DNA from 2 places in the Actinomadura sp. NPDC048955 genome. Region 2 is predicted to be linked to the other one. Evidence: riboswitches for the same ligand, from Rfam matches in the RefSeq annotation. Region 2 holds a riboswitch; the other holds the start of a gene.
What was found. Region 2 has a riboswitch for cobalamin ahead of cobN (cobaltochelatase subunit CobN). Riboswitches for the same ligand answer to the same signal wherever they lie in the genome.
Positions count from the first base shown of each region.

Region 1: another riboswitch for cobalamin. It lies ahead of AB0C84_RS03860 (ribonucleoside-diphosphate reductase subunit alpha); the one in region 2 lies ahead of cobN (cobaltochelatase subunit CobN).

Region 1 covers NZ_JBEZJI010000003.1:7,540-21,582, forward strand. The annotation lists gene AB0C84_RS03845 (copper resistance CopC family protein) at 1-340, opposite strand, end outside; gene AB0C84_RS03850 (YcnI family protein) at 337-1,044, opposite strand; gene AB0C84_RS03855 (MFS transporter) at 1,122-1,757, opposite strand; cobalamin riboswitch at 1,917-2,060, shown strand; gene AB0C84_RS03860 (ribonucleoside-diphosphate reductase subunit alpha) at 2,212-4,533, shown strand; gene AB0C84_RS03865 (ribonucleotide-diphosphate reductase subunit beta) at 4,575-5,570, shown strand; gene AB0C84_RS03870 (hypothetical protein) at 5,626-5,784, shown strand; gene AB0C84_RS03875 (superoxide dismutase) at 5,881-6,507, shown strand; gene AB0C84_RS03880 (thioesterase family protein) at 6,730-7,146, shown strand; gene AB0C84_RS03885 (zinc-dependent alcohol dehydrogenase family protein) at 7,143-8,267, shown strand; gene AB0C84_RS03890 (PaaX family transcriptional regulator C-terminal domain-containing protein) at 8,278-9,009, opposite strand; gene AB0C84_RS03895 (acyl-CoA dehydrogenase family protein) at 9,101-10,861, shown strand; gene AB0C84_RS03900 (crotonase/enoyl-CoA hydratase family protein) at 10,872-11,639, shown strand; gene AB0C84_RS03905 (cytochrome P450) at 11,713-12,981, shown strand; gene AB0C84_RS03910 (NAD(P)-dependent alcohol dehydrogenase) at 12,993-14,043, shown strand, end outside.
Region 2 covers NZ_JBEZJI010000059.1:18,842-32,884, reverse strand. The annotation lists gene cbiE (precorrin-6y C5,15-methyltransferase (decarboxylating) subunit CbiE) at 1-523, shown strand, start outside; gene cobM (precorrin-4 C(11)-methyltransferase) at 520-1,275, shown strand; gene AB0C84_RS36925 (cobalt-precorrin-6A reductase) at 1,260-1,982, shown strand; gene AB0C84_RS36920 (precorrin-2 C(20)-methyltransferase) at 1,973-3,460, opposite strand; gene AB0C84_RS36915 (precorrin-8X methylmutase) at 3,460-4,080, opposite strand; gene AB0C84_RS36910 (precorrin-3B synthase) at 4,077-5,171, opposite strand; cobalamin riboswitch at 5,217-5,388, shown strand; gene cobN (cobaltochelatase subunit CobN) at 5,420-9,016, shown strand; gene AB0C84_RS36900 (cobyrinate a,c-diamide synthase) at 8,971-10,302, opposite strand; gene cobO (cob(I)yrinic acid a,c-diamide adenosyltransferase) at 10,299-10,901, opposite strand; gene AB0C84_RS36890 (VWA domain-containing protein) at 10,902-12,992, opposite strand; gene AB0C84_RS36885 (histidine phosphatase family protein) at 12,989-13,570, opposite strand; gene AB0C84_RS36880 (CbtA family protein) at 13,545-14,043, opposite strand, start outside.

The DNA.
Region 1 (14,043 bases), on a different contig from region 2:
TGCCCTCGACCGGATGGCCGTCCGACGCGACGACACGCCAGCCCACGGTGTACGTCCCGTTGGGCAGCGTGCCGTTCACCGCCTGGGTGACCTTGTTGTCGACCGCCCGCGCGGACCCGGCCTGGTACTGCCGTCGCGACCCGTCGGTCACGACCACGCGCGGCAGCCGGACGGGGTCGCCGTACGTCAGGACGATCTGGGACGGGGCCGCGACCGTCGAGTCCTTCTCAGGGCTCGCCGACGTCAGCGCGGTGTGCGCCGACGCGGGCACCGCCGTCGTCGCCAGGACGGCCGCGAGTGCCGCGATGCCGGCGGCCCCGCGCAGCGTCGCCCGGCTCATGCCCGGCTCCTCGCCCGGGTCACGCCGTAGGCGCCGACCGCGACGCCGGCCACGCCGGCGGCGATGCCGATGCCGCCGAGCAGCCGGGCCGTCCCGTCGCCGGACGACGCGGACGACGCCGCGGCGGGCTTCACCTGCGCGGTCAGCCCGGTCGCTGTCGCCGAGCCCTTGGGGAGGAGCTTCAGCACGGGCGAGGGGTGCTCCGGCTCGTTCGCCCCTTCGGCGGGGGGCTCCTCCCACTTGACGACCTCGCCGCCGGAGTAGGTCTGGTCGGCCTTGAACACGAGCCGGTCGGTGTCGGTGGGCAGCGGCCCCATCGAGACGTCGAACTCCTCGAACCGGCCCGGTTCGATCTTGCCTCCGCTCCAGGTGATCTTCGTGACGGCCTCGGTCAGCTCGCCGCCCTCGGTCTTCACCGGCCGCGGCAGCCTGGACTTCTCGACCTTGACCGTCCAGCCCGGCAGCGGCCGGACCGACACCGACGACAGCGGGTGGTCGGTCGGCAGGTTCACCACGAGCTTGGTGGTGGAGGCGTCGTCGCGCTCGTTGGGCACGCGGAACGAGACCTTGGAGTAGGAGCCCTGCTCGGCCGTCTTGGGATTGACGCTGACGTGCGCGGACGCCGCCGCGGCGAGGCCGATCACGGACAGGGCGGCCAGGGACGCGACGGCGCCGGCGCGCCGGGCATGGGGGAGGAAGGGCATTGCGGAACTCCGTTCGAGGACGTACGGGAATGGCCGGGCGCCGCGAGCCGGCGTCCGGTGACGTACGGCGCTCAGGCTCAGGAGTGAGCGAGCGCCCTCGAACGCGGAGGGGGTCCCCGCCGGACGACCTGGTGCCGCAGGACACGTCCGGTGGCCGTGACGGCGGCCGCGGCGGGCGCCGTCCGGAGGGGGCGGGCCGGAGGCTCGGCCGGTTCCACGGCGAGCAGGGCCAGAAGCAGCCGGATCGGGCGGTCCGCCAGGGCGGCGACCCGCCGGGCGAGCGACCACGCGGCCCGCTCGCCGCGCCGCAGCCACCACGCGGCCACCAGCGCGGCCGTGCAGTGGGCGAGCGTCATCACCAGGCCGTTCCCGGCGTGGGCGGCGGGGACGGCGGCGGGTTCCATGGCGCCCGTCATGGCGGCGTGCGCCTCGGGCGTGTGGTGGGACAGCGGCGCGCAGGCCGCCGTGAACAGCGTGTGCAGGGCGAACTGCCCGCCGAGGAGCCCGCCCAGGATCGTCGCGAGCGAGCGCTCGTGGCCCGCCAGCACCAGCGTCACGCCGAGGACGGCGCCGAAGCCCGCGAGTGCCGCCCAGGCCGGTACCGCCGCGCCGCCCGCGAGGACGTGCCCAAGGGTCGCCAGCGTCGCGCACACGGTGGCGAACACCACCGCGCGTGCGGGCCGGAACAGCGGCTGCGGCGCATGGGGGCTCATGACGGCCCCCATCGTCCCATCCCCCGCGCGCGCTGCCCAGCCGCCCCCGAAGATCCGCCGACGCGCCCAACATCTTGGGGTTGTGCGTTGATCGTCGACTAGATGTAGGGTTCAGTCCCGTGCTGGTCCGCCCCCGCCGCTCGCGGCGGGGGCGGCGTGAGAGGGAACCCGGTGGGAATCCGGGACTGCCCCGCAGCGGTGAGCGGGAACGACCGCCGTCATCGAGCACTGGGCCCGGCGGCCTGGGAAGCGACGGCCAGTAGGACGCCTCGGCAGAGGCGGCGCCCGCGAGTCCGAAGACCTGCCAGTGCGCGGGGCCGGGAGACCGGCCCCATCGGGGGTCCGGGTCCCGTCCCGGATCGACACGTCCAGGCCTCGCGGGTGGGCCGGGGACGGAGCGCGGCCGCCGCCGCGCGCCGTTCGCATGCCTCCGCGGGGCGGCATGCGAGGGGAGATGCACGTGACAGAGGTTCTGGCCGCGCCGCCGGCGGGGATCGCCGCCGAGGTCGAGGCGGCCTGCGAGGGGGTGCCCGGGGCCGAGGCCGGGCGGGTGCTGGCCGCCGTCCGGTCCGGGGACGGCCTGGACGCGGCGGCCCTGCGGGACCTCGCGATCGGGGAGGCCGCCGCGCTCATCCCCGCCGAGCCGGGCTACTCCAGGGTGGCCGCGCGGCTGCTCGGCGGCCGGATCCGCGACGAGGCCGCCGCCGCCGGCGTCCGGACGTTCGCCGAGTCCGTCGCCGCCGCCCACCGCGAGGGCCTCCTGGCGGACGACCTGGCCGCCTTCGTCGCCGCCAACGCCGGGGCCCTCGACGCCCTTGTTGACGGGAGTTCGGGGGGTGTGGGGGGTCGTCCCCCCTCGAAGGACCCAGTCCACGGTGCCGATGACCGTTTCGAGTACTTCGGGCTCCGGACGGTCTACGACCGGTACCTGCTCAGGCATCCGCGGTCGCGGCTCGTCCTGGAGCGGCCGCAGTACTTCTTCCTGCGGGTGTCCTGCGGGCTCGCCGAGAACGTCGAAGAGGCCGCCGAGCTTTACGCGCTGCTAAGCACGCTTTCGTACCTGCCCAGCTCGCCCACCCTGTTCAACTCCGGGGCCCGCCGCCCGCAGCTCTCGTCGTGCTTCCTGCTCGACTCGCCGCGCGACGAGCTGGAGTCCATCTACGACCGGTACGGCCAGGTCGCGCGGCTCAGCAAGTACGCGGGCGGCATCGGCGTCTCCTGGACGCGGGTGCGGTCGCGGGGCTCGCTGATCCGGGGCACGAACGGGCACTCCAACGGGATCGTCCCGTGGCTGCGCACGCTCGACTCGTCCGTCGCCGCCGTCAACCAGGGCGGCCGCCGCAAGGGCGCGGCGTGCGTCTACCTGGAGCCGTGGCACGCCGATGTCGAGGAGTTCCTGGAGCTGCGCGACAACACCGGCGAGGACGCGCGCCGCACCCACAACCTCAACCTGGCCAACTGGATCCCGGACGAGTTCATGCGCCGCGTCGAGGCGGACGCGCAGTGGTCCCTGTTCGACCCCAAGGAGGTCCCCGAGCTGGTCGACCTGTGGGGCGACGAGTTCGACGAGGCCTACCGGGCGGCGGAGCGGGAGGGACGGTTCGTCCGGCAGGTCCCGGCCCGCAAGCTGTACGGGCGCATGATGCGGACGCTCGCCGAGACGGGCAACGGCTGGATGACGTTCAAGGACGCCGCCAACCGCGCCTGCAACCAGACCGCCGAGCGGGGCAGGGTCGTCCACCTGTCGAACCTCTGCACGGAGATCCTGGAGGTGACGGGCGACGGCGAGGCCGCCGTCTGCAACCTCGGATCGGTGAACCTGGCCGCGCACGTGGGGCCGTCCGGCGTCGACTGGGAGCGGCTCCGGTCGACGGTCCGCACCGCCGTCCGGTTCCTGGACCGCACCATCGACCGGGGCTTCTACCCGACGCCCGAGGCGGAGACGGCCAACCGCAAGTGGCGGCCGGTCGGGCTGGGCGTGATGGGCCTCGCGGACGTGTTCTTCACGCTGCGCCTGCCGTTCGACTCCGACGAGGCGCGCGAGCTGTCGACGCGCGTCGCCGAGGAGATCGCGCTGGCCGCCTACAACGCGTCGGCCGACCTCGCCGCCGTGCACGGGCCGCTGCCCGCCTACGCCGCGACGCGCACCGCGCGCGGCCGGCTCCACCTGGACCACTTCCCGGACGCGGCGCCGTCCCGTCCCGCCGACTGGGACGCGCTCCGCGCCCGCGTCGCGGAGGTGGGCCTGCGCAACTCGCTGCTCGTCGCGATCGCGCCGACCGCGACGATCGCCTCCATCGCGGGCTGCTACGAGTGCATCGAGCCGCAGGTGTCCAACCTGTTCAAGCGCGAGACGCTGTCCGGCGAGTTCCTCCAGATCAACCGCTACCTGGTGGAGGACCTGAAGTCGCTCGGGCTGTGGACGCCGGCCGTCCGCGAGGCGGTCAAGAAGGCGAACGGGTCCGTCCAGGGGCTCGTCGACCTGCCGGAGGAGATGCTGTCGCTCTACCGGACGGCGTGGGAGCTGCCGCAGAAGGCGCTCATCGACCTCGCCGCCGCCCGCACCCCGTACATCGACCAGTCGCAGTCGCTGAACCTGTTCATGGAGACGCCCACGATCGGCAAGCTCTCCTCGATGTACGCCTACGCGTGGCGGGCCGGGCTCAAGACGACGTACTACCTGCGGTCCCGTCCCGCGACGCGGATCGCGCAGACGACGGTCGCCGCGGCCGTCTGCTCCCTGGAGAACCCCGAGACCTGCGAGGCGTGCCAGTGACCGTGCGGGCGGAAGGGCAGAGGCGAGAGGAAGGACGGGGCATGCTCCTCGACCCCGGCATGGACCTGACGCTGCGGCCCATGCGCTATCCGGACTTCTACGAGCGGTACCGGGCCGCGATCCGCAACACCTGGACGGTCGAGGAGGTCGACCTCGCCTCCGACATGGCGGACCTCGCGCGGCTCACGCCCGCCGAGCTGCACCTCGTCAACCGGCTCGTCGCGTTCTTCGCCACCGGCGACTCGATCGTGGCGAACAACCTCGTGCTCAACCTCTACAAGCACGTGAACGCGCCGGAGGCCCGGCTCTACCTGTCGCGGCAGCTATATGAGGAGGCCGTGCACGTACAGTTCTACCTGACCCTCCTGGACACCTACCTGCCCGATCAGGACGAGCGCGTCAAGGCGTTCGCGGCGATCGAGCACATCCCGTCCATCCGGGCCAAGGCGGAGTTCTGCTTCCGCTGGATCGACTCGCTCGGCTCCCTGGACGAGCTCCGGACGGCCGCCGACCGCAGGGCGTTCCTGCTGAACCTCATCTGCTTCGCGGCCTGCATCGAGGGGCTGTTCTTCTACGGCGCGTTCGCCTACGTGTACTGGCTCCGGTCGCGGGGCCTGCTGAACGGCCTCGCGTCGGGGACGAACTGGGTCTTCCGGGACGAGTCAATGCACATGGAGTTCGCGTTCTCCGTGGTCGACACGGTCCGGGCGGAGGAACCCGGGCTGTTCGACGCGGAGCTGACGGACCAGGTCGGCGCGATGATGGAGGAGGCCGTCCAGGCGGAGCTGGCGTTCGCCCGCGACCTGTGCGGGGACGGCCTGCCCGGCATGAGCGCGGACGACATGCGCGCCTACCTCGAATACGTCGCGGACCAGCGGCTCGTCCGGCTCGGCCTGCCCGCCCGCTACGGCACCGCGAACCCGTTCGCGTTCATGGAGTTGCAGGACGTCCAGGAGCTGTCCAACTTCTTCGAGCGGCGCGTTTCGGCCTACCAGATCGGCGTGGAGGGGACGGTCGCGCTCGACGAGGCGTTCTGAACCTTTCAGAACGGGCAGTCGTTGAACCGTGAAGACAAGGCCGAGGAGGAAGAACATGCCTTCCGTCATCGACCGCATCAAGCGGTTCGCCCGGAGCCCGCAGGGCCGCAGAGCGCGTGCCCGGGCGGAGCGGCTCGCCCGGGACCCGCGCACCCAGGCGAAGGTCCGAGGACTGCTGTCGCGCGGGCGCGGCGGCGGACGCCGCCGCTACTGACCCCCACCGAGACCGGACCCGTCCCCGCCCCCGGGGACGGGTCCGTTCCGTGTTGCGCATTGGACGTAACTGCAACTCGTTTGCAATAGTGGCCTCATGGCCGACTACACGCTTCCCGACCTGCCCTACGACTACGCCGCACTGGAGCCGGCGATCACCGGCGAGATCCTGGAGCTGCACCACTCCAGGCACCACGCCGCCTACGTCAAGGGCGCCAACGACACGCTGGAGAGGCTCGCCGAGGCGCGCGACAAGGAGCAGTACGGCGGGCTGGTCGGCCTGGAGAAGACGTTCGCGTTCAACCTCTCCGGCCACGTCCTGCACTCGATCTTCTGGGACAACCTGTCGCCGGACGGCGGCGACCGCCCGGACGGGGAACTGGCGGCGGCCATCGACGAGTACTTCGGCGCGTTCGAGGCGTTCCAGAAGCAGCTCACGGCCGCGACCTCGGCCGTGCAGGGCTCCGGCTGGGGCGTCCTCGCGTGGGAGCCCCTCGGCGGGCGCCTCGTCGTCGAGCAGGTCTACGACCACCACGGCAACGTCGGCATGAGCGCGACGCCGCTGCTGGTGTTCGACGCCTGGGAGCACGCCTACTACCTCCAGTACCGCAACGTCCGCCCGGACTACGTGGAGAAGCTCTGGTCGCTCGTGAACTGGACGGACGTGAAGGCCCGCTTCGACGCGGCCCGCTCCCGCCGCGACGGCGCGGCGTCCTCCCGATAGACGGCGGCGTCCGCGCGGCGCCGCTGAGGGGGCGGCGTTCACCTGGCCGGGATCGTGCTCAGAACCTTTCCTCGCGGCCTGGTGAACGCCGCTTCCGCCTTTCCGGACACCGGCACCGATGGTTGTGCGGGCGCCCTCCCGCGCCCGGGCGGCGTTTTGCGCGGTCACCCTCCCGACCGGGCGGTGCGGCGCCGCCGCGGCCGCGCCCCTAGTCTGCTCCTTATGACCGGCGAGTACCTGTACTGGGAGAACGTCCCAACGCGGTGGAAGGACAACGACGTCTACGGGCACGTCAACAACGTCGTCCACTACTCGCTGATGGACACCGTCATCAACGAGTGGATGATCCGGACGGCGGGCTTCGACCCCGCCGTCTCCGGCTCCATCGCGCTCTGCGTCGAGTCCCACTGCGAGTACAAGGCCGAGGTGGCGTTCCCCGACACGATCCGCGTCGGGCTCCGCGTCGGCAAGCTCGGCCGCTCCAGCGTCCGCTGGGAGATCGGCATGCTGCGCGGGTCGGACGGAGCCCTCGTCGCCGAGGGCCACTTCGTGCACGTCTTCGTGGACCGGGGCACCCGCCGCCCGGTCGAGATCACCGGAAGGGTCCGCACCGAGATGCAGAAGCTGCTGGCCGCATGACCGCCACCCGCGCCGCCGTCCTCGTCGAGTCGGGACGCCCCGCCCCGTACGCCGCGTCCCGCCCCCTGGAGATCGCCGAGCTGCGTCTCGACCCGCCCGGCCACGGCGAGCTCCTGGTCCGGATCGGCGCCGCCGGCCTCTGCCACTCCGACCTGTCGGTCATCAACGGGTCCCGGCCGCGCCCCCTGCCGATGGCCCTCGGGCACGAGGCCGCGGGCGAGGTCGTGGAGACCGGGCCGGGCACCGAGTTCGCGCCCGGCGACCACGTCGTGCTCGCGTTCGTCCCGGCCTGCGGCCACTGCGAGCGCTGCGTCGCCGGACGCCCCGCCCTCTGCGGGCCGGGCGCCCAGGCCAACGGCGCCGGGACCCTGCTCGGCGGCGGCCGGCGGTTCCGCGCCTCCGACGGCACGCGCCCGCACCACCATCTCGGCGTCTCGGCGTTCTCCGAGTACACCGTCGTCTCGTCCCGGTCCGCCGTGAAGATCGACCGCGACCTGCCCTTCGACGTCGCCGCGCTGTTCGGCTGCGCCGTCCTCACCGGCGCCGGCGCCGCCCTCTACAGCGCCGCCGTCGTGCCGGGCGACACCGTCGCCGTCTTCGGCCTCGGCGGCGTCGGCCTGTCCGCCGTCCTCGCCGCGAAGGCCGCCGGAGCCTCCACCGTCCTCGCCGTGGACGTCGTCGACTCCAAGCTGGACCTCGCCGAGCGTCTCGGCGCCCGGCCCGTCGCGGGCGGCCCGGACGCCGTCGAGGCGATCCGCGACCTGACGTCCGGCGGCGCGGAGAAGGTCGTCGACACGACGGGCGTCGTCGCCGTCCTCGAACAGTCCTACGCGGCGACCCGTCCCGGCGGCACGACCGTCACCGTCGGCCTCCCCGCCCCGGGCGCGCCGCTGACCCTGCCCGCCCTCAGCCTCGTCGCCGAGGAGCGGACCCTGCGCGGCAGCTACCTCGGCTCCTGCGTCCCCCGGCGGGACGTTCCCCGCTTCATCGCCCTGTACCGCGACGGCGCCCTCCCCGTGGACGCCCTCCTCAGCGGCCGCCTCCCCCTCGACGAGATCAACGCGGGCTTCGACCGGCTCCACACCGCCGAGGCCGTCCGCCAGCTCGTCACCTTCCCCTGAGGGAACGGCCTCAGGCGAGGACGTGGGTGGTGAGGAGTTGCTCGAAGTCGGCCTCGAAGGCTTCGTAGCGCGCGCGCAGGTCGGGACCCGGCCAGCCGGCGGGCAGCAGTGACGGGGGCAGGAGCGGGTCGTTCAGGAGGTGGCGCAGGACGGCCGCCGCGTAGGTGAAGCGCTCGGCGATCGCGGTCGCCCCGGCCAGGGCGGTGCGCAGGGCGCCGGCCTTGGCCGTCCAGGCGTCCAGGTCCCAGAGGGACGCGGCCAGGACGGCGGGGTCTTCCTCGGGGCGGCCCGTCAGGAAGGTGCACTGCCGGACGACGGGTTCGGGCCGCGGGCGCGTCAGGTTCGCGGGGCGCAGCCAGGTGCCCTCCCGCAGTTCGGCGAGCCGCAGCGTCGACATGGCCTGGCGCAGCGCGGCGCGGTCGGCGGCGGGACGGCGCTCGGCGGTGATGACGGCGATCTCCCAGGCGCCGTCCCACGGGCGGGTCGGGGGGAGGCGGGCCTCGTCCTGGCGGGCCTGGCGGGCGAGGAGGCGCTCGGTGAGGGCGTACGTCCCGCCGGACTGGACGAGGTCGCCGGCGGCGACCATGCGCGAGAGGGCCACCCGGATCGTCCCCTCCGCGATGCCGAACAGGTCGCCGACGCGGACGAGGTAGCGGGCCGGGAGGCGGGGCGGGTGGACGCCCAGCAGCGTGCTCAGGACGACGGACCGAGCGGTGAGCGGGCGAATCTCCAGGCTGTCCATGGCTGGTGGTGACCCTACCGGGGACCGAGGGTGGCCTCGTCCTCAGATTACAGTCTTTCCGTCGCGTGAACTGTATGTGTAATGTCAGGTCATGGCGTCTTACCTCATCGAGTCGTTCGACCGGTTGCCGTTCGGGGGCGCGGAGAAGGCCCGCCGCTACGCCACCGAGCGCTACCGGGGCGCGGTCGGCCGCAACTGGTACGACTGCGACCCCACTCTGCGGTTCCTCATGCGGCGGCATCTGGGAGAGGGTTTCGGCTGGGCCGAGCCCCGGCTCAGGGAGATGGGCGCGCTGATGGGCGGGCCGATCGCCGAGCGGGCCGAGGAGACGGACCGCAACCCGCCGCGCCTGGAGAAGTACGACCGGTGGGGACGCGACATCAGCGAGGTCGTCATGCCGCCTTCGTTCGAGGCGGCGCGGCGGGACATCGTGGCGACGTCGTTCACGCGGCCAGACTTCGTGGCCGAGGCCAAGCGCGGCGGCGTCGACCCCGCGCCGATGGGCGTCGCGTGGAGCTACCTCCTCGACCAGGCCGACATCGGCATGGCGTGCGCGCTCGGCACCGGCGGCGACATGGTCGTGGGGCTGGCGGAGCTGTTCGCTCCGGACGACGTCAAGGCGCGCGTGCGGGAGCTGTTCGCGGCCGGGGAGATGTCCGGCGAGGCCGCGCAGATGCTCACCGAGCGGTCGGGCGGCTCGGACCTCGGCGCGCTGGAGTCGACCGCGTCCAGGGAGGGGGACGCCTGGCGCCTCAACGGCTTCAAGTGGTTCGCGTCGAACGCCAACGGCTCGGCGTTCGTGGTGCTCGCCAAGCCGGAGGGGGCCGTCGACGGCGTGCGGGGCATCGCGCCCTTCCTCGTCCTGCGGGAGCGGCGGGACGGGTCGCGCAACGGCGTCCGGATCCGGCGGCTCAAGGACAAGCTCGGCACGCGGTCGGTGGCGTCGGCCGAGATCGAGTTCACCGACGCGGAGGCGTTCCTGCTGGCCCCGGCGTCGAGCGCGGGAGAGGGCGGGGACGGCAGGGGCCTGGCCCGCATGATGGAGCTGACCAACGGCGCCCGGCTCGGCATCTCCATGATGGGCCTCGGCTGCGCGCGGCGGGCCCTCGTCGAGTCGCTCTGCTACACGCGGGCGCGTGAGGCGTTCGGCGCGCCGCTCGGCGCGCAGCCGCTCATGCGCCGCAAGCTCGCCGAGCTGATCGTGGAGACCGAGGCCGTGCAGGCGCTCGTCTTCGACGGGTACCTGGGACGTCCCCGGCTGCGCCTGGGGGCCGCGCTCATCAAGCTGCGGGCCGCCCGGCTGGGCGTGACGGCCGCGAGCGACGCCATCGAGATCCACGGCGGGAACGGCTACATCGAGCAGTGGCCGGTCGCGCGGATCCTCCGGGACGCGCAGGTCAACCCCATCTGGGAGGGCGGCGACAACATCCTGTGCCTGGACGTCCGCCGCGCCATCGAGCGGCAGGACGCGCACGAGCCGTTCCTCGAACGGCTCTCCCAGGCCGTCGAGCGGTCGCCTGGCGGGGACGACGCGACGGCCGCGCTGGTCGGCCAGAGCATCGGGCATCTCCGCGAGGCCATAGAGAAGTGGCGCGGGCTCGACAGGACCGTGGCCGAAGCGCGCCTCTACCCGCTCGCCCAGTACATGGCCGACGTGTACGCGGCGGCGCTGCTGCTGGAGCAGGCGGGGTGGGAGCGCGCCGATTCCGGCGAGGACCGCAAGGCGCTGGTCGCGCGCCTCTACGCTCGGAGCCACCTCGCCGACCCCGGTCCGCTGCGGGGCATCGACGACCCGGCGGACGACCTCGAACGCTTCGAGGACCTGGCGGACGGCGCGTTCACCGGCGACTAGGAGGCTGCGCGTGGCGGTACGGATCGAGCGGGACGGCCCGGTGATCACGGTGGTGATGTCCCGCCCGGCGACGCGCAACGCCGTGGACGGGCCGACGGCGCGCGAACTGGCCGCCGCGTTCCGCGAGTTCGACGCGGACGACGGCGCGAGCGTCGCCGTCCTGTGGGGCGAGGGCGGGACGTTCTGCTCCGGCGCCGACCTGTCCTCGGTCGGCACCGACCGGGGGCCGCGCCTCGACCCGCCTCCGGCCGACGGGCCGCTCGGCTGCACGCGGATGCGGCTGTCGAAGCCGGTGATCGCGGCGGTCGCGGGCCACGCCGTCGCCGGGGGCCTGGAGCTGGCGCTGTGGTGCGATCTGCGTGTCGCGGAGGAGACGGCCACCTTCGGGGTCTACTGCCGGCGCTGGGGCGTCCCGCTGGTCGACGGCGGGACGGTCCGGCTCCCGCGGCTCATCGGCGCGAGCCGCGCCATGGACCTGATCCTCACCGGGCGGCCCGTGGACGGGCGGGAGGCGTTCGAGATCGGCCTCGCCAACCGGCTCGTCCCGCTGGGGAAGGCGCGGGAGGAGGCCGAGGGGCTGGCGGCCGAGCTGGCCCGTTTCCCGCAGACCTGCCTGCGGAACGACCGGCTGTCGGCGCTGGAGGCGGAGGGCCTCGCCGAGGACGAGGCGATCGCCGCCGAGTACCGCCACGGCCTGGGGTCCCTGGAAGACGCGATCAAGGGCGCCGGACGGTTCGCGGGCGGCCGCGGCCGGCACGGTGACTTCACCGACATCTGAGCCGGCCGACATCACCCCGTAGGTCGTTGACCGAATGTAATTCGGGACCGTAGGTTCCTGAGGGGCGGCCACCGTGACCGAGGAGAGCGAAGCGATGACGCTGACCGTGGAGGAGGCGGGCCTCGCGCTCGCCGACCCTAAGGCCTACGCCGACGACCGGCGGTTCCACGATTCCCTCGCGCTGCTCCGCCGCGAGTCCCCGGTGCACCGGGTGGAGGCCCCCGGCTACACGCCCTTCTGGGGGATCACCAAGCACGAGGACGTCCTGGAGATCGAGCGCAACCACCCGATCTTCCTCAACGCGCCGCGCCCCGTGCTCGGCACCGCCGAGTTCGACGCGCTGAACCGGCAGCGCGCGGAGCAGGGCATCGCGCTGCGCACCCTCGTCCACATGGACGACCCCGACCACCGGGTCATCCGGGCGATCGGCGCCGACTGGTTCCGGCCGCGCGCGATGCGCGCCCTGGAGCCGCGCGTCCGGGAGCTGGCCAAGCGGTACGTCGACCGGATGGTCGACCTCGGCGGCGAGTGCGACTTCGCGCAGGAGATCGCCGTCCACTTCCCGCTGTACGTGATCCTGTCGCTGCTCGGCCTGCCGGAGAGCGACTTCGACCGCATGCTGAAGCTCACGCAGGAGCTGTTCGGCGGCGACGACGACGAGTTCCAGCGGGGCACGACGAACGAGGAGAAGCTCCAGGTCCTGCTGGACTTCTTCGCCTACTTCCAGGGCCTGACGGAGGAGCGCCGCAAGCACCCCACCGACGACCTCGCCTCCGCGATCGCGAACGCGCGCATCGACGGCGAGCCGCTCAACGACTTCGACACCGCGTCCTACTACGTGATCGTCGCGACGGCCGGGCACGACACCACCAGCGCGACGATCGCGGGCGGCCTGCACGCGCTGATCGAGCACCCCGACCAGATCGAGCGGCTCCGCGAGAAGCCCGAGCTGATGCCGCTCGCGGTGGACGAGATGATCCGCTGGGTCACGCCGGTCAAGGAGTTCATGCGCACCGCCACCGAGGACTACGACCTGCGCGGCGTCACGATCCGCGAGGGCGACGCGGTGCTGCTGTCCTACCCGTCCGCGAACCGCGACGAGGACGTCTTCGACGACCCGTTCCGCTTCGACGTCGGGCGCGACCCGAACCGGCACCTGGCGTTCGGCTTCGGCGTCCACTACTGCCTGGGCGCGGCGCTGGCCCGCATCGAGGTCCGCGCCTTCTTCGAGGAGCTGCTGCCCCGCCTCGGCTCGATCGAGCTCGCCGGGACGCCGGAGAGCATCGCCACCACCTTCGTCGGCGGCCTCAAGCGCCTCCCCGTCCGCTACTCCCTCGCCTAAGGAACCCCCCGGTGCAGATCGAAGCCGCGGTGCTGCGCGCCGCAGACGCCCCCTACACGATCGAGTCGCTCGACCTCGCCGACCCCGGACCCGGCGAGATCCTCGTCAGGGTCGCGGGCGCCGGGATGTGCCACACCGACATGCTCGGCCGCATCCCCGGAGACCTCGTCACGAAGCCGGTCGTCCTCGGGCACGAGGGCTCCGGCGTGGTCGAGGCGGTCGGTCCCGGCGTCACCGGCCCCACCGTCGGCGACCACGTGGTCATGTCGTTCGACTCGTGCGGGGCGTGCGCCAACTGCCGCGCCGCCAAGCCCGGCGCGTGCCCGCAGATGACCGCGCTCAACATGCTCGCGATGCCGCTGGACGGGACGCCCCGCGCCACCGGCCCGGGCGGCGAACCCGTCCACACGCGCTGGTTCGGGCAGTCGTCGTTCGCGAGCCACGCCCTCGGGACCGTGCACAACGTCGTCCCGGTCAGCAAGGACGTCCCGCTCGACGTGCTCGGGCCGCTCGGCTGCGGCGTGCAGACCGGCGCCGCCTCCGTGCTGATCTCGCTGGGCGTCCGCGCGGGCGACAGCATCGCGGTCTTCGGCGCGGGCGCCGTCGGGCTGGCCGCCGTCATGGCCGCGCGGATCGCCGGCGCCTCGACGATCGTCGCCGTCGACCTGCACGAGTCCCGGCTCGACCTGGCCCGCGAACTCGGCGCCACCCACGTCCTCGACGGGGCGGACGACGACATCGCCGGGCGGATCCGGGCGATCTCCGGCGGTGAGGGCGTGCAGTACTCGTTCGACTCCACCGCCGTCCCCGAGGTCGTCTCGACGGCGGTCGCCTCGCTGCGCACGACGGGCGTCTGCGGCCTGGTCGGCGTCGGCGCCGCCGAGTACCGGCTGGACGCGAACCTCCTGCTCATGGGACGGACGGTCAAGGGCATCATCGAGGGCGACGCCGTCCCGCACACGTTCATCCCGCGGATGATCGAGATGTGGCGGCAGGGCCGCTTCCCGTTCGACCGGCTGGTCACGACCTACCCGCTCGCCCAGATCAACGAGGCGGAGGCCG
Region 2 (14,043 bases):
GCAGATCACCAAGAGCGAGGTCCGCGCGGTGACGCTGTCGCGCCTTGCCCCGCTGCCCGGCGAGCTGCTCTGGGACGTCGGCGCCGGCTCCGGCAGCGTGGCGATCGAGTGGGCGCGGGCGCACCCCGCCTGCGAGGCCGTCGCGATCGAGAGCAACCTCCGCCGGGCCGAGCGGATCGGCGCCAACGCGGCCGCGCTGGGCGTGCCGCGACTGCAGGTCGTGAAGGGCGAGGCTCCGGACGCGCTGGACGGCCTGCCCGAGCCGGACGCGGTCTTCATCGGCGGCGGGATCACCGACGCCGGGCTGCTGGACCGCTGCTGGGACGCCCTCAAGCCGGGCGGACGCCTGGTCGCCAACGCCGTGACCCTCGAATCGGAGGCCAGGGTGGTCGAGGGGCGCCGGCTGCTCGGCGGTGAGCTGGTCCGTGTCGGCGTCGAGCGCGCCGGGCCGCTGGGCGGGTTCACGGCCTGGCGCCCGGCGATGCCCGTCACGATCTGGACGGTCCGCAAGGACGCCCCGTGACGGTGTACTTCGTCGGCGCGGGCCCCGGCGCCGCCGACCTCATCACCGTGCGCGGCCTGCGGGTCCTGGAGTCCGCGCCGGTCTGCCTGTACGCGGGGTCGCTGGTGCCGGCCGAGCTGCTGGAGGCGTGCCCGCCCGGCGCCCGGGTCGTCGACACCGCGAACATGACGCTGGACGGGATCGTCGCCGAGCTGACGGCCGCCCACCGCGGCGGCCTGGACGTCGCGCGGCTGCACTCCGGCGACCCGTCGGTGTTCAGCGCGGTCGCCGAGCAGATGCGCCGCCTCGACGCGGAGGGCGTGCCGTACGAGGTCGTCCCCGGCGTCCCGGCGTTCGCGGCGGCGGCGGCCTCGCTCGGGCGGGAGCTGACCGTCCCCGGCGTCGGCCAGACCGTGATCCTGACCCGGACGGCCGTGCGCGCCACCCCGATGCCGGACGGCGAGGACCTCGCGACCCTCGGCGCGAGCGGCGCCACGATGGTGCTGCACCTGGCGGTCCAGCGCATCGAGGAGGTCGCCGGCGAGCTGCTGCCCCGCTACGGCGCGGACTGCCCGGTCGCCGTCGTCGCCCGCGCCAGCCGCGAGGACGAGCTGATCCTGCGCGGCACCCTCGGCGGCATCGCCGCCCTGGTCCGCGAGGCCGGGGTGCGGCGCACGGCGGTGATCGTCGTCGGGCGCGTCCTCACCGCGTCGGCGTTCCCCGACAGCCACCTCTACAGCGCCGGGCGGGACCGGGCGTGCGGCGCGTCCTGATCCTCGGCGGGACGGCGGAGGCCCGCGCCCTCGCGGCCCGCTTGACCGGCGTGCACGTCGTCTCCTCGCTCGCCGGGAGGGTGTCCGATCCGCGCCTGCCCGCGGGCGAGGTCCACATCGGCGGGTTCGGCGGCGCCGAAGGGCTCGCCGCGTGGCTGCGCGAGCACCGGATCGACCGCCTCGTCGACGCGACGCACCCGTTCGCGGAGCGGATGAGCGCCTCCGCCGAGCGCGCGTCGCGGCTGACGGGCGTGCCGCTGCTCGCGCTGCGCCGCCCCGGGTGGGACGAGGATGACGGCGACGACTGGCGGCGCGTCCCGTCCCTGCCGGACGCCGCCGCCGCGCTGCCGGACGGCGCCCGCGCGTTCCTCACGACCGGCCGCCGCTCCATCCCGGTGTTCGCCGCGCGGGCCGGCGTGTGGTTCCTGGCCCGGTCGGTGGACCCGCCGGAGCCGCCCGTCCCGCCCAACGTGCGCGTCCTGCTGGCGCGCGGCCCCTACACCGTGGACGGCGAGCGCGCCCTGATCCGCGAGCACCGGCTGGACGTCCTCGTCACCAAGGACAGCGGCGGCGCGATGACCCGCGCGAAGCTCACCGCCGCCCGCGAGGACGGGCTGCCGGTCGTGATGGTCGACCGCCCGGCCCTCCCCGAGGGCGTCCAGGCGACCGGCGACGTGGCGGCCGCGGCGGCCTGGGCTCAGGGGTAGCGGCGCGGGGTGAAGACCACGCCCCGCCCGGTCACGCGGGTGGCGGACGACCCGACGATGAGCAGGCAGCGCATGTCGACCCGCTCGGGGTCCAGCTCGCCGAGCGTCGTCACCGTCACGCTCTCCTCCGGCCCGCCGACGTCCCGCCCGACCACCACCGGCGTCTCGGGGGAGCGGTGCTTGAGCAGCAGGTCGCGCGCCGCCGGGAGCTGGTGCCTGCGCCGGGTCGACGAGGGGTTGTAGAGGGCCAGGACCAGGTCGGCCTCGGCCGCGGCGGCGAGCCGCCGCTCCACCACGTCCCACGGCTTGAGGATGTCCGACAGCGACAGGACGCAGAAGTCGTGCCCGAGGGGCGCGCCCGCCCGGGCGGCGACGGCCTGCGCCGCCGTCAGCCCCGGAACGACCTGCACCGGCACGTCCGCGAACTCGTCTCCGGCCGCGGCCTCCAGCACGGCCGTCGCCATCGCGAACACGCCGGGATCGCCGGAGGACACGACGGCGACGCGGGCCCCGTCGCGCGCGAGTTCCAGCGCGTGCCGGGCCCGGTCGGCCTCCACCCGGTTGCCGGACCCGTGCCGCCGCTGCCTCGGGTTCGGCGGCACCCGGTCCAGGTAGGGGCCGTAGCCGACGAGGTCGGTCGCGGACGCCAGGACGTCCTGCGCCTCCGGGGTCAGCCACGGCCGCCCCGCCGGCCCGAGCCCGACGACCCACACCCCGCCGGTCCCCTCCGGCCGCGCCGGGGGAGGCGCCGCGAACGAGCGCTCCGCCGGGCTCGTCAGCAGCGCGAGCGACATGTAGGGCACGTCCGCCGGGTCGACGGCGGCGAGCGGCAGGACGCGCTGCCGGTCGGTGGCGGCCCGCTCCACGTACCAGCCGTCGCCGAGCCGCCCCGCGTCCTCGAAGGCCTGCCTGACCTTGGGGAACGTCCGGCCGAGCTTGAGGACGGCCGCCGCGTCCGCGGTGCGCAGCCGCTCGGCCAGCTGCTCGCCGGGCAGCGTCCCCGGCAGGACGGTCAGCGTCTCCTCCCGCTCCACCAGCGGACGGCCCGCCGCCGCCGACGCCGCGCTGAGCGACGTCACGCCCGGCACCACCTCGGCCGGGTAGTGCGGCGCGAGCCGCTTGTGCAGGTGCATGTACGACCCGTAGAACAGCGGATCGCCCTCGCTCAGCACCACGACCGTCCGCCCCGCGTCGAGGTGCGCGGCGAGCCGGGCGGCGCAGTCGGCGTAGAACTCCTCCAGCGCCCCCGGGTACCCGCCCGGATGGTCGGTCGTCTCGGTCGTCACCGGGTAGACGAGCTGCTCCTCGATCCGCCCGTCCCGCAGGTACGGTCCGGCGATCGCCCGGGCGATGCTGCGGCCGTGCCGCGCGCAGTGGAAGGCCACCACGTCCGCCTCGCCGATCAGCCGCGCCGCCTTCACCGTGACCAGCTCCGGGTCGCCGGGCCCGACGCCCACGCCGAACAGCCGTCCCGCCATCACTCCGCCTCACTGGCGACGGCGTTGACCGCCGCCGCCGTCATCGCGCTGCCGCCGCGCCGCCCGCGCACCACCAGATGGTCCAGGCCGCTCGCGGCGAGCGCCTCCTTGGACTCGGCCGCCCCGATGAACCCGACCGGGATCCCGAGGACCGCCGCCGGGCGCGGCGCGCCCTCCTCCACCAGCTCCAGCAGCCGGAACAGCGCGGTCGGCGCGTTGCCGATCGCGACGACCGCGCCGCCGAGCCGGTCGCGCCACAGCTCCAGCGCCGCCGCGCTGCGCGTGGTGCCGAGCCGCTCGGCCAGCCCGGGCACTTCCGGGTCGCCCAGGGTGCACACGACCTCGTTGCCGGCGGGCAGCCGCGCGCGGGTCACGCCGGAGGCGACCATCCGCGCGTCGCACAGCACCGGCGCGCCCGCCAGCAGCGCCGCCCGAGCCCGCGCCACCACCCCCGGCGACCAGGCCAGATCCTCCACGAGGTCGGTCATGCCGCAGGCGTGGATCATGCGGACCGCGACCCGCGCCACGTCGTCCGGCAGTCCCGCCAGGTCGGCCTCCGCGCGGATCGTCGCGAACGACCGCCGGTAGATCTCGGCGCCGTCCCGGACGTAATCGATCACTGCTGTCCCTCCGCCGTCCTCAGCTCGACCGGGCCGCGGGGCATCCCGCAGCGCCGCTCGCATCCCGTCCAGTGGACGGGGGTCTCGGGCGCGCGGCCGAGCCCGGCGACGAAGCGCCGCGCCTCGCCCTGCACGTCGCCGCGCGACTTCGCGCATCCGGGGCTCCCGGTGCAGGCCGTCACGCCGACCCAGGGCGACGCGGGGTCGGCCGCGAAGCCCGCCGCCGCGAGCGCCGCCGCAGTGCGCCGCGCCTCGCCGCGGTCCAGGTCCCGCAGCACGACGCTGCGCCAGGGCGTCACCCGCACCTCGTCCGCGACTGCGGCGAGCGCCTCGGCCTGCGCGCCGGACAGCCGGCCGAGCGGGGCCACGGCCTCCAGCGCGGCGCGCCCGTCCCGCTGCGCGACGATCCCGGCGTGCGGCGGCGCGGGATCCGGGCGCGGCGGCGTCTCTCCCACGGCCGCGCCCAGCCGCTCGGCGACGAGCCGCGCGCCGTCCGGGACCTCCGCGAGCCGCCAGGCGTCGCCCCGGATCTCCAGGAACGCCTCCGCCGCCGCGAGCAGGGCCGCGACGGGATCGCCGGGGACGGGCCCGAGCCGCGTCCCGGCCAGCCGAAGGCCGCCGGGTGCGAGGGCCGCGTCGGCGTTCAGCGCGGCCGTGTCGCCGGTGCCGTCGTCGAGCGCGAACAGGAACCGCCCCGGCAGCCGGGCCAGCTCCGGACGGCCGCACAGCGCCTCGTCCAGCGCCGTGACCAGCGGATCCGTGGCGAGGGCGCCGTGCGGGCCGCGCCCGCCGAGCGGGGACGCGACGATGTTGCGCACCCGCTCGTGGGTCGCCGACGGCAGCAGCCCCGCGGCGGCCAACCGGGCCGCGAGGGCCGCCGGGTCGCGGACGCCGCGCACCTGGAGGTTGCCGCGGGACGTGAGTTCGATCACGTCCCGGCCCAGTTCGCGTGCGGCGGCGCCGAGCACCGCGAGCTGCGCGGACGACACCGCGCCGCCCGGGACGCGGACGCGCGCCAGCGGCCCGTCGGCGGCGTCGTGGGTGCGCAGCGCCCCGGGGCACGCGTCGGGACGGGCTCTGACATTCGGCACGGGGAGGATGTTAACCACAGTTTGCAGGGCGACCGCGCTGCCGTACTCTTCTGCTCAGGCGATGGCAATGGGAGGAAGCCGGTGCGAATCCGGCGCGGTCCCGCCACTGTGACCGGGGAGCGAACCCCGCTGTAGGCCACTGTCCGCGAGGACGGGAAGGCCGGGGCGAGCGTCGATCCGGGAGCCAGGAACTCCTGCCGTCGCGATGACCCGCGACCGGGGCGAGGACCCCAGGGGGAGGATGCGCCGTGCCCGAGCACAGCCGCACGGTCCTGTTGCTGTCGACGTCCGACACCGATCTGCTGAGCGCCCGCGCATCCGGCGCCGCCTACCGGCTCGGCAACCCCGCGCGGCTCACCGCCCGCGACCTGCCCGAGCTGACCGACGGCGCCGACCTCGTCGTGGTGCGGCTGCTCGGCGGCCGGCGCGCCTGGGAGGACGGGCTCGGCGCGCTGCTCGCGGGCCCCCGGCCGGTCGTCGTCCTCGGCGGCGAGCAGGCCCCCGACGCCGAGCTGATGGAGCTGTCCACGGTCAGCGGCGGGGTGTGCGCCGAGGCGCACGCCTACCTCGCGCACGGCGGTCCCGCCAACCTCGCCGAGCTGCACGCGTTCCTGTCCGACACCGTGCTGCTGACCGGGCGCGGCTTCGCCCCGCCGGCGCCGGCGCCGGCCTGGGGGCGGCTCGACCGCGCCGCCCGCGACGGCGGCGGACCCGTGGTCGGCGTGCTCTACTACCGCGCCCACCACATGGCGGGCAACACCGCGTTCGTCGAGGCGCTGTGCACGGCCGTGGAGGACGCGGGCGGGCGCGCCATGCCGGTGTTCTGCTCGTCGCTCCGCACCGCCGAGCCCGACCTGCTGGACACGCTCCGCCAGGCGGACGCCCTGGTGGTGACGGTGCTCGCGGCGGGCGGGTCGCGGCCCGCGACGGCCGGGGCGGGCGGCGACGACGAGGCCTGGGACGTGGGCGCGCTCGCCGCGCTGGACGTCCCGATCCTGCAGGGCCTCTGCCTCACCACGAGCCGGTCGGAGTGGGAGGGCAGCGACGACGGGCTGTCGCCGCTGGACGCGGCGTCGCAGGTCGCGATCCCCGAGTTCGACGGGCGGATCATCACGGTCCCGTTCTCGTTCAAGGAGATCGACGAGGACGGGCTCACCGTCTACGCCGCCGACCCCGAGCGCGCCGCGCGGGTCGCCGGGATCGCCGTCCGGCACGGCCGGCTCCGCCACACCCCGGCCGCCGCCCGCCGCCTCGTCGTGATGCTGTCGGCGTACCCGACCAAGCACGCCCGCGTCGGCAACGCCGTCGGCCTCGACACCCCGGCGAGCACCGTCCGGCTGCTGGCCCGGCTCCGCGACGCGGGCTACGACCTGGGGGAGGGCTTCCCCGGCGTCGACGGGCAGGACGGCGACGCCCTCGTCCACGCGCTCATCGCGGCGGGCGGGCAGGACGAGGACTGGCTCACCGAGGAGCAGCTCGCGGGCAACCCCGTCCGCATCTCCGCCGCGTCCTACGAGCGCTGGTACCGCACCCTGCCCGCCGGCCTGCGCGAGGGGATGGAGCGGCACTGGGGCCCGCCGCCCGGGGAGCTGTTCGTCCAGGACGGCGACATCGTCCTCGCCGCCCTGCGCGCCGGCAACCTCGTCGTCATGGTGCAGCCGCCGCGCGGCTTCGGCCAGAACCCCATCGCGATCTACCACGACCCCGACCTGCCGCCCAGCCACCACTACCTGGCCGCCTACCGGTGGCTGTCGGACGAGTTCGGCGCGCACGCGATCGTCCACGTCGGCAAGCACGGCAACCTGGAGTGGCTGCCCGGCAAGGCGGCGGGCATGTCGGCGTCGTGCGGCACCGACGCGGCGCTAGGCGACGTCCCGCTGGTCTACCCGTTCCTCGTCAACGACCCCGGCGAGGGCACGCAGGCCAAGCGCCGCGCGCACGCCGTCCTCGTCGACCACATGGTCCCGCCGATGGCCCGCGCCGAGACCTACGGCGACATCGCCCGCCTCGAACAGCTCCTCGACGAGCACGCGACGATCGCCGCGATGGACCCGGCGAAGCTGCCAGCGATCCGCGCCCAGATCTGGACGCTCATCCAGGCCGCCAAGCTCGACCACGACCTCGGCCTGGACGACCGCCCGCACGACACCGAGTTCGACGACTTCCTCCTGCACGTCGACGGCTGGCTGTGCGAGGTGAAGGATGCGCAGATCCGCGACGGCCTGCACGTCCTCGGCCAGGCGCCCACCGGCCAGGTCCGCGTCGACCTGGTGCTGGCCATGCTCCGCGCCCGCCAGATGTGGTCGGGTCGCGAGACGCTGCCGGGCCTGCGGGAGGCGCTCGGGCTCAGCGAGGCCGGCGGCGAGGCGCTCGCCGACGTCGACGCCGCCGAGGCCGCCGCCCGTTCCCTCGTCCAGGCCATGGAGGACGCCGGCTGGACCGTGGACGCGGCCCGGGACGCCGCCCGGGACGTGCCGGCGGAGCGCCGCGACGCCGTGACGCGGGTCCTGGAGTTCGCGGCCGCCGAGATCGTCCCGCGCCTGGCCCGCACGACCGACGAGCTCGACCACGTCCTGCACGCCCTGGACGGCGGCTACGTCCCGGCGGGCCCGAGCGGGTCGCCGCTGCGCGGCCTCGTCAACGTCCTGCCGACCGGCCGCAACTTCTACTCGGTCGACCCGCGCGCCGTCCCGAGCCGCCTCGCCTGGGAGACCGGGCAGGCGATGGCCGACTCGCTCCTGGAGCGCTACCGCGCCGACCACGGGGAGTGGCCGCGCTCGGTCGGGCTGTCGGTGTGGGGGACGAGCGCGATGCGCACGGCGGGCGACGACGTGGCCGAGGTCCTCGCGCTGCTCGGCGTCCGCCCGGCCTGGGACGAGGCGTCCCGCCGCGTCACGGCGCTGGAGCCGGTCCCGCTCGCCGAACTGGGCCGGCCGCGCATCGACGTCACCGTCCGCATCAGCGGCTTCTTCCGGGACGCGTTCCCGCACGTCGTCGCCATGCTGGACGACGCCGTCCGGCTCGTCGCCGGGCTGGACGAGCCGGACGCCGACAACCACGTCCGCGCCCACGTGCGGGCCGACCGGGAGCGGCACGGCGACGAGCGCCGCGCCACCCTGCGCGTGTTCGGGTCCGCTCCCGGCGCCTACGGGGCCGGGCTGCTGCCGCTCATCGACAGCCGCAACTGGCGCGACGACGCCGACCTCGCCGAGGTGTACGCGGTGTGGGGCGGCCACGCCTACGGCCGCGACCTCGACGGGGTGCCCGCCCGCGCCGACATGGAGAGCGCCTACCGGCGGATCGCCGTCGCCGCCAAGAACGTCGACACCCGCGAGCACGACATCGCCGACTCCGACGACTACTTCCAGTACCACGGCGGCATGATCGCCACCGTCCGCGCGCTGACCGGGAAGGCCCCCGAGGCCTACGTCGGCGACAGCACCCGCCCGGACGCCGTGCGCACCCGCACCCTCTCGGAGGAGACCGCGCGGATCTTCCGGGCCCGCGTCGTGAACCCGCAGTGGCTGGCCGCCATGCGCCGGCACGGCTACAAGGGCGCGTTCGAGCTGGCCGCGACCGTGGACTACCTGTTCGGCTACGACGCCACCACCGGCGTCATGGCGGACTGGATGTACGACCGGCTCACCGCCGCCTACGTCCTGGACGAGGAGAACCGCGCGTTCATGGCGGAGTCGAACCCGTGGGCGCTGCACGGCATCGCCGAGCGCCTGCTGGAGGCGGCCGAGCGCGGCATGTGGGAGCACCCCGACCCGGCGGTCCTCCAGGGCCTCCAGGAGGTCTACCTCAAGACGGAGGGCGACCTGGAGGACGACACCAGCCGCTGAGCCGCCTCCGGGAACCCCGCCCAGTGCAGGTGCAGGTAGGAGGCGGTGATCCGGTCGTCGCCGTACCCGTCGCGGCCGTCCCGCCACCGGAACAGCGGCCTGGCCTGCGTCTCCAGCTCCGTCCGGTGGAACTCGTGGCCGCGGAACCGCTCGCCCGGACGGGTCAGCGGCGACTCGGCCACCGCCACCGCCTCCCGGTAGCCGAGCGTCAGCCGGGACGTCATCCGCGCGCGTCCCGGCACCCGCCCGCACATCGCCCGGCCGTCGAGTTCCTCGCACAGGTAGAGGAGACCGGCGCACTCCGCGGCGATCGGACCGGGGAACGCCGCGACCTCGGCGAGCATCGGCGCGTTGGCGGCCAGCTCGGCGGCATGGACCTCGGGGAAGCCGCCGCCGATGACGAGCGCGCCCGTCCCGTCCGGCAGGGCCTCGTCCCGCAGCGGGTCGAAGACGGCCACGTCGGCGCCCGCCGCGCGCAGCAGCTCCACGTGCTCGGCATAGGAGAAGGTGAACGCCGCCCCGCCCGCGACCGCGACGACCGGGCCGCCCTCGACCGCCGCGACCTGCTCGGACGGGTCCCATGCGGGCCCCGGCATCGGGGGAGCGGTGCCCGCCAGGCGCAGCAGGGCGTCCACGTCGCAGGACCGCTCCACCAGCGCGCCGAGCCGCTCCACCGCCCGGACGGCCTCCGCGCCCCGCTCGGCCGCCGGGATCAGCCCGAGGTGGCGGGCCGGGGTGACGACCGCGTCGTCCCGCCGGATCGCGCCGAGCACCGGCACGCCCGTCGCCTCCAGCGCGCCCCGGCACAGCTCCTCGTGCCGCTCCGAGCCGACCCGGTTGAGGACGACGCCGCCGATCCGCACCCCCGGCTCGAACGTCGCGAAGCCGTGCACGAGCGCCGCCACCGACCGGCTCTGCCGCGCGGCGTCCACGACCAGCACGACCGGCGCCGAGAGCAGTCGCGCGACGTGCGCCGTGGACGCGAACCCCGTGTCGCCGCGCCCGTCGAACAGGCCCATGACGCCTTCGACCACCGCCACGTCGCAGCCTTCGGCGCCGTGCAGGAACAGCGGCGCCACCCGTTCCTCGCCGGTGAGCCACGGGTCGAGGTTGCGGCCGGGTCGCCCCGCCGCGAGCGCGTGGTAGCCGGGGTCGATGTAGTCGGGACCGACCTTGTGCGGCGACACGGCGCGGCCGCGCGCCCGCAGCGCCGCGATCAGGCCGGTCGCCACGGTCGTCTTGCCGGTGCCGGACGCGGGCGCCGCGACCACGAGCCGGGGGATCACCACTCGATGCCCCGCTGGCCCTTCTGCCCGGCGTCCATCGGATGCCGGACCTTGCCCATCTCCGTCACCAGGTCGGCGGCCTCGACCAGCGGGCCGGGCGCGTCGCGGCCGGTGACGACGACGTGCTGGCTCCCGGGACGCGCGGTGAGGGTCCCGACCACGTCGTCCAGGTCGAGCCAGCCCCACTTGAGCGGATAGGTGAACTCGTCGAGCACATAGAAACGGTACGTCTCGGCGGCCAGGTCCCGCTTGATCTGCGCCCAGCCCTCGCGGGCGTCGGCCGCGTGGTCCTCCTCGCTGCCGGGGCGCTGGATCCACGACCAGCCCTCGCCCATCTTGTGCCAGGCGACCGGACCGCCCTCGCCGCTCTCCCCGAGCACGCGCAGCGCCCGCTCCTCGCCGATCCGCCACTTCGCCGACTTCACGAACTGGAACACCCCGACCGGCCAGCCCTGGTTCCACGCCCGCAGCGCCATCCCGAACGCCGCCGTCGACTTCCCCTTCCCGGGGCCGGTGTGAACGATCAGCAGGGGCCGGTTGCGGCGCTGCCGCGTGGTGAGGCCGTCGTCAGGGACGGAGACGGGCTTTCCCTGGGGCATCTAGGCCGCCTTTCCACCGTCGTGTCCGCGGTGGGCGCGGACGATTCCGTCGAGGTCGCCGAGCGGGACGAGCCGCGCCCCGAGCCGGACCGCGAGCCGCCCCGCGAGGCCGAGCCGGACCGGGCCGTCCTCGCAGTCCACGACGATCCCGGCGGTACCGGCCAGCAGCCCGGCGGCCCGGTCCACGTCGCCTCCGGCGGTCGCCCGCCCGTCGGTGACGACCACGAGCAGCGGGCGCCGCGCCGGGTCGCGCAGCCGCTCGGCGCGCAGCACCTCCGCCGCGCGCGAGAGCCCGGCCGCCAGCGGCGTGCGGCCCCCGGTCGGCAGGGACCGCAGCCGCGCCGCGCCCGCCTCGACCGACGACGTCGGCGGCAGGACGAGCTCGGCGGTCCGCCCGCGGAAGGTGACCAGGCCGACCTTGTCGCGGCGCTGGTAGGCGTCCAGCAGCAGACTGAGGACGGCCGTCTTCACCGTCGTCATGCGCCGGCGCGCGGCCATCGAGCCGCTCGCGTCCACGACGAACAGCACCAGGTTCCCCTCGCGGCCCTCGCGGACCGCCTCCCGCAGGTCGTCGGGGCGCAGCACGAGACCGGCGCCGGACCGGCCCCGCGCCCGCTGCCGCGGCGCGGCGGCCAGCAGCGTCGCCACCACGTGGGGGTCGCGGACCTTCGCGGCCGGGCGCCGCGCACCGGTGACCCGGCCCCGCGCCGTCCGCGAGCGCGACCGCCGTCCCGCGGCGCCCTCGCCGACGCCCGGCACCTCCAGCAGCGGCACGGCGTGCGGCACGCCGACCGACGCGACCCGCCCCCCGCCCCCGGGCCGCCCGTCCTGCTCCAGGCCCGCGCCCTGCTCGGGGCCTCCGCCCTGCTCAGGGCCCGCGTCTCGCTCCGAGCCCGCGTCCCGTTCCGAGCCCGCGTCCCATTCCGAGGCCGCGCCCTGGTCGGGGCCTGCGCCTTGCTCCGGGCCCGCGCTCTGCCCGGGGCCCGCGTCCGGGGACGGGGCCGGGCCCTGCCCGCCGTCGTGCCGCTGGGACGGGGGCTTCCCGCCGCCCCCGCCGTCCGGGGGAGGATCGTCGCTGGGGGACGTACTGTCGAGCAGCTCGTCGAGCAGGGACTCGTCCAGGCCGGGGGCGTCGAACGGGTCCCGCCTGCGCCGGTGCGGCAGCGACAGCCGGGCCGCCGCGCGCACGTCCTCGTCCGTCACCTCGTCGTGTCCCCGCCACGCGGCGTGCGCGAGCGCGGCGTTCGCCGTGACCAGGTCGGCGCGCAGCCCGTCGACCTCGAAGCCCGCGCACACGGCTGCGATCTGCTCCAGCCGCGCGTCCGGCAGCCCGACGTCGGCGAGCCTCTCCCGCGCGGCCGAGATGCGCTCCGCCAGCTCGGCCTCGGCGTCCTCCCAGCGCGCGGCGAACGCGGCGGGGCCGGCCTCGAACGCCAGCCGCCGCCGCACGACCTCGGCCCGCTCCCTCGGGTCCCGCGTCGCCCGCACCTCGACCGTCAGCCCGAAGCGGTCGAGGAGCTGGGGGCGCAGCTCGCCCTCCTCGGGGTTCATCGTCCCGACCAGCAGGAACCGCGCGGCGTGCCGCACCGACACCGACTCGCGCTCCACGTAGCAGGTGCCGAGCGCGGCGGCGTCCAGCAGGAGGTCCACCAGATGGTCGTGCAGGAGGTTGACCTCGTCCACGTACAGGACGCCGCGGTGGGCCGCCGCGAGCAGCCCCGGCTCGAACGCCTTGACGCCCTCGGTCAGGGCGCGCTCGACGTCCAGCGACCCGGCGAGCCGGTCCTCCGAGGCCCCCACCGGCAGCTCCACCAGCGCGGACGGCCGCCGCACCGCCGGCCCGCCCGGTTCGTGCGGACCGTCCGGGCAGGACGGGTCGGGCGCCGCCGGGTCGCAGGCGAACCGGCAGCCCGGCACCGTGTCCACGGCGGGGAGCTGCGCGGCCAGGGCGCGCACGATCGTCGACTTGGCGGTGCCCTTCTCGCCGCGCACCAGCACACCCCCGACCCGCGGCGAGACGGCGTTGAGCAGCAGCGCCAGCTTCAGGTCGTCCAGCCCGACGACGGCGCTGAACGGATAGGCGACGTTCACACCTGGACCTTCCGGTTGACATGGGCGACCCGCCAGCCGCTCCCGGCGGCGGCGAGCCTCGTGGTGGACAGCGGCGCGAGATCGATCCGGTCGGCCGCGAGGACCCCGAGGCCGAGCGCGTGGGCGAGCGCCGCCCGGATCACGCCCGCGTCGCAGACGGCGACGCCGGCCGGGCCGCCGCCGAGCCACGCCGCGACCCGCGCCGCGAGCGCGGACCGGCTCTCCCCGCCGTGGGGCGCGGCGTCCGGGTCCGCCAGCCAGGCGGCCAGCGCGTCCGGTTCGGCGTCGGCGAGGCGCAGGCCCGCCCAGGAGCCGTGGTCGGCCTCGGCGAGCGCCGCGGCCGGGCGGGCGTCGAGGCCGAGCGCGGCGCAGGTCTCCCGGGCGGCGCGGGCGGGCGACGTCCACGCCGCCCCGTCCGGCAGTGCCCCGGCCAGGGCCCTCGCCCTCGCCAGGCCGGACGGGTCGGCGGCGGGATCGGCGGGGAAGCGGGCCTGCCGCATCCCCGCCGACGTCGCGTGCCGGACGAACAGCACTCCGGTCAGGGCGGCCCGCTCATGCCGGGGCCGGGGCCGGGGCACGGGCGGCCCGGTCGCAGAACCACCCGAACAGGGTTCCGAAGGACGCCCAGAACACCAGCTGCGTCCCGAGCGAGGTGATGCGGAACTGCCACAGCAGCGTGGCGGGGAACCCGTCCGGCACCTCGTCGACGGTGGGCAGCAGCAGGGACGCCACCGCCACCGGCACGACGAACGCCAGCACGGCCGCCGGCCACCGCGCCCACGGCCCGCCGCGCACGCTGCGCGCCGTGGTCACCGCGATGGCGGTGGACAGCAGCCCGACCCCGATCATCGCCAGGTACAGCAGGGTGCGGGTGTTGATCGTCTCCGGGTCGCCCACCGCGGGCGGGTTCGCCGGATACTTCAGGAACGGCACGACGATGACGGCGGCGAAGGCCGTCCCGGCGGCGGCGAGCGCGAGCGCGGCGTCCGAGCGCGGCCCGACGCGCCCCCGCAGCCCCGCGAAGGCCAGCGCGAACACGCCGCCCACCGCG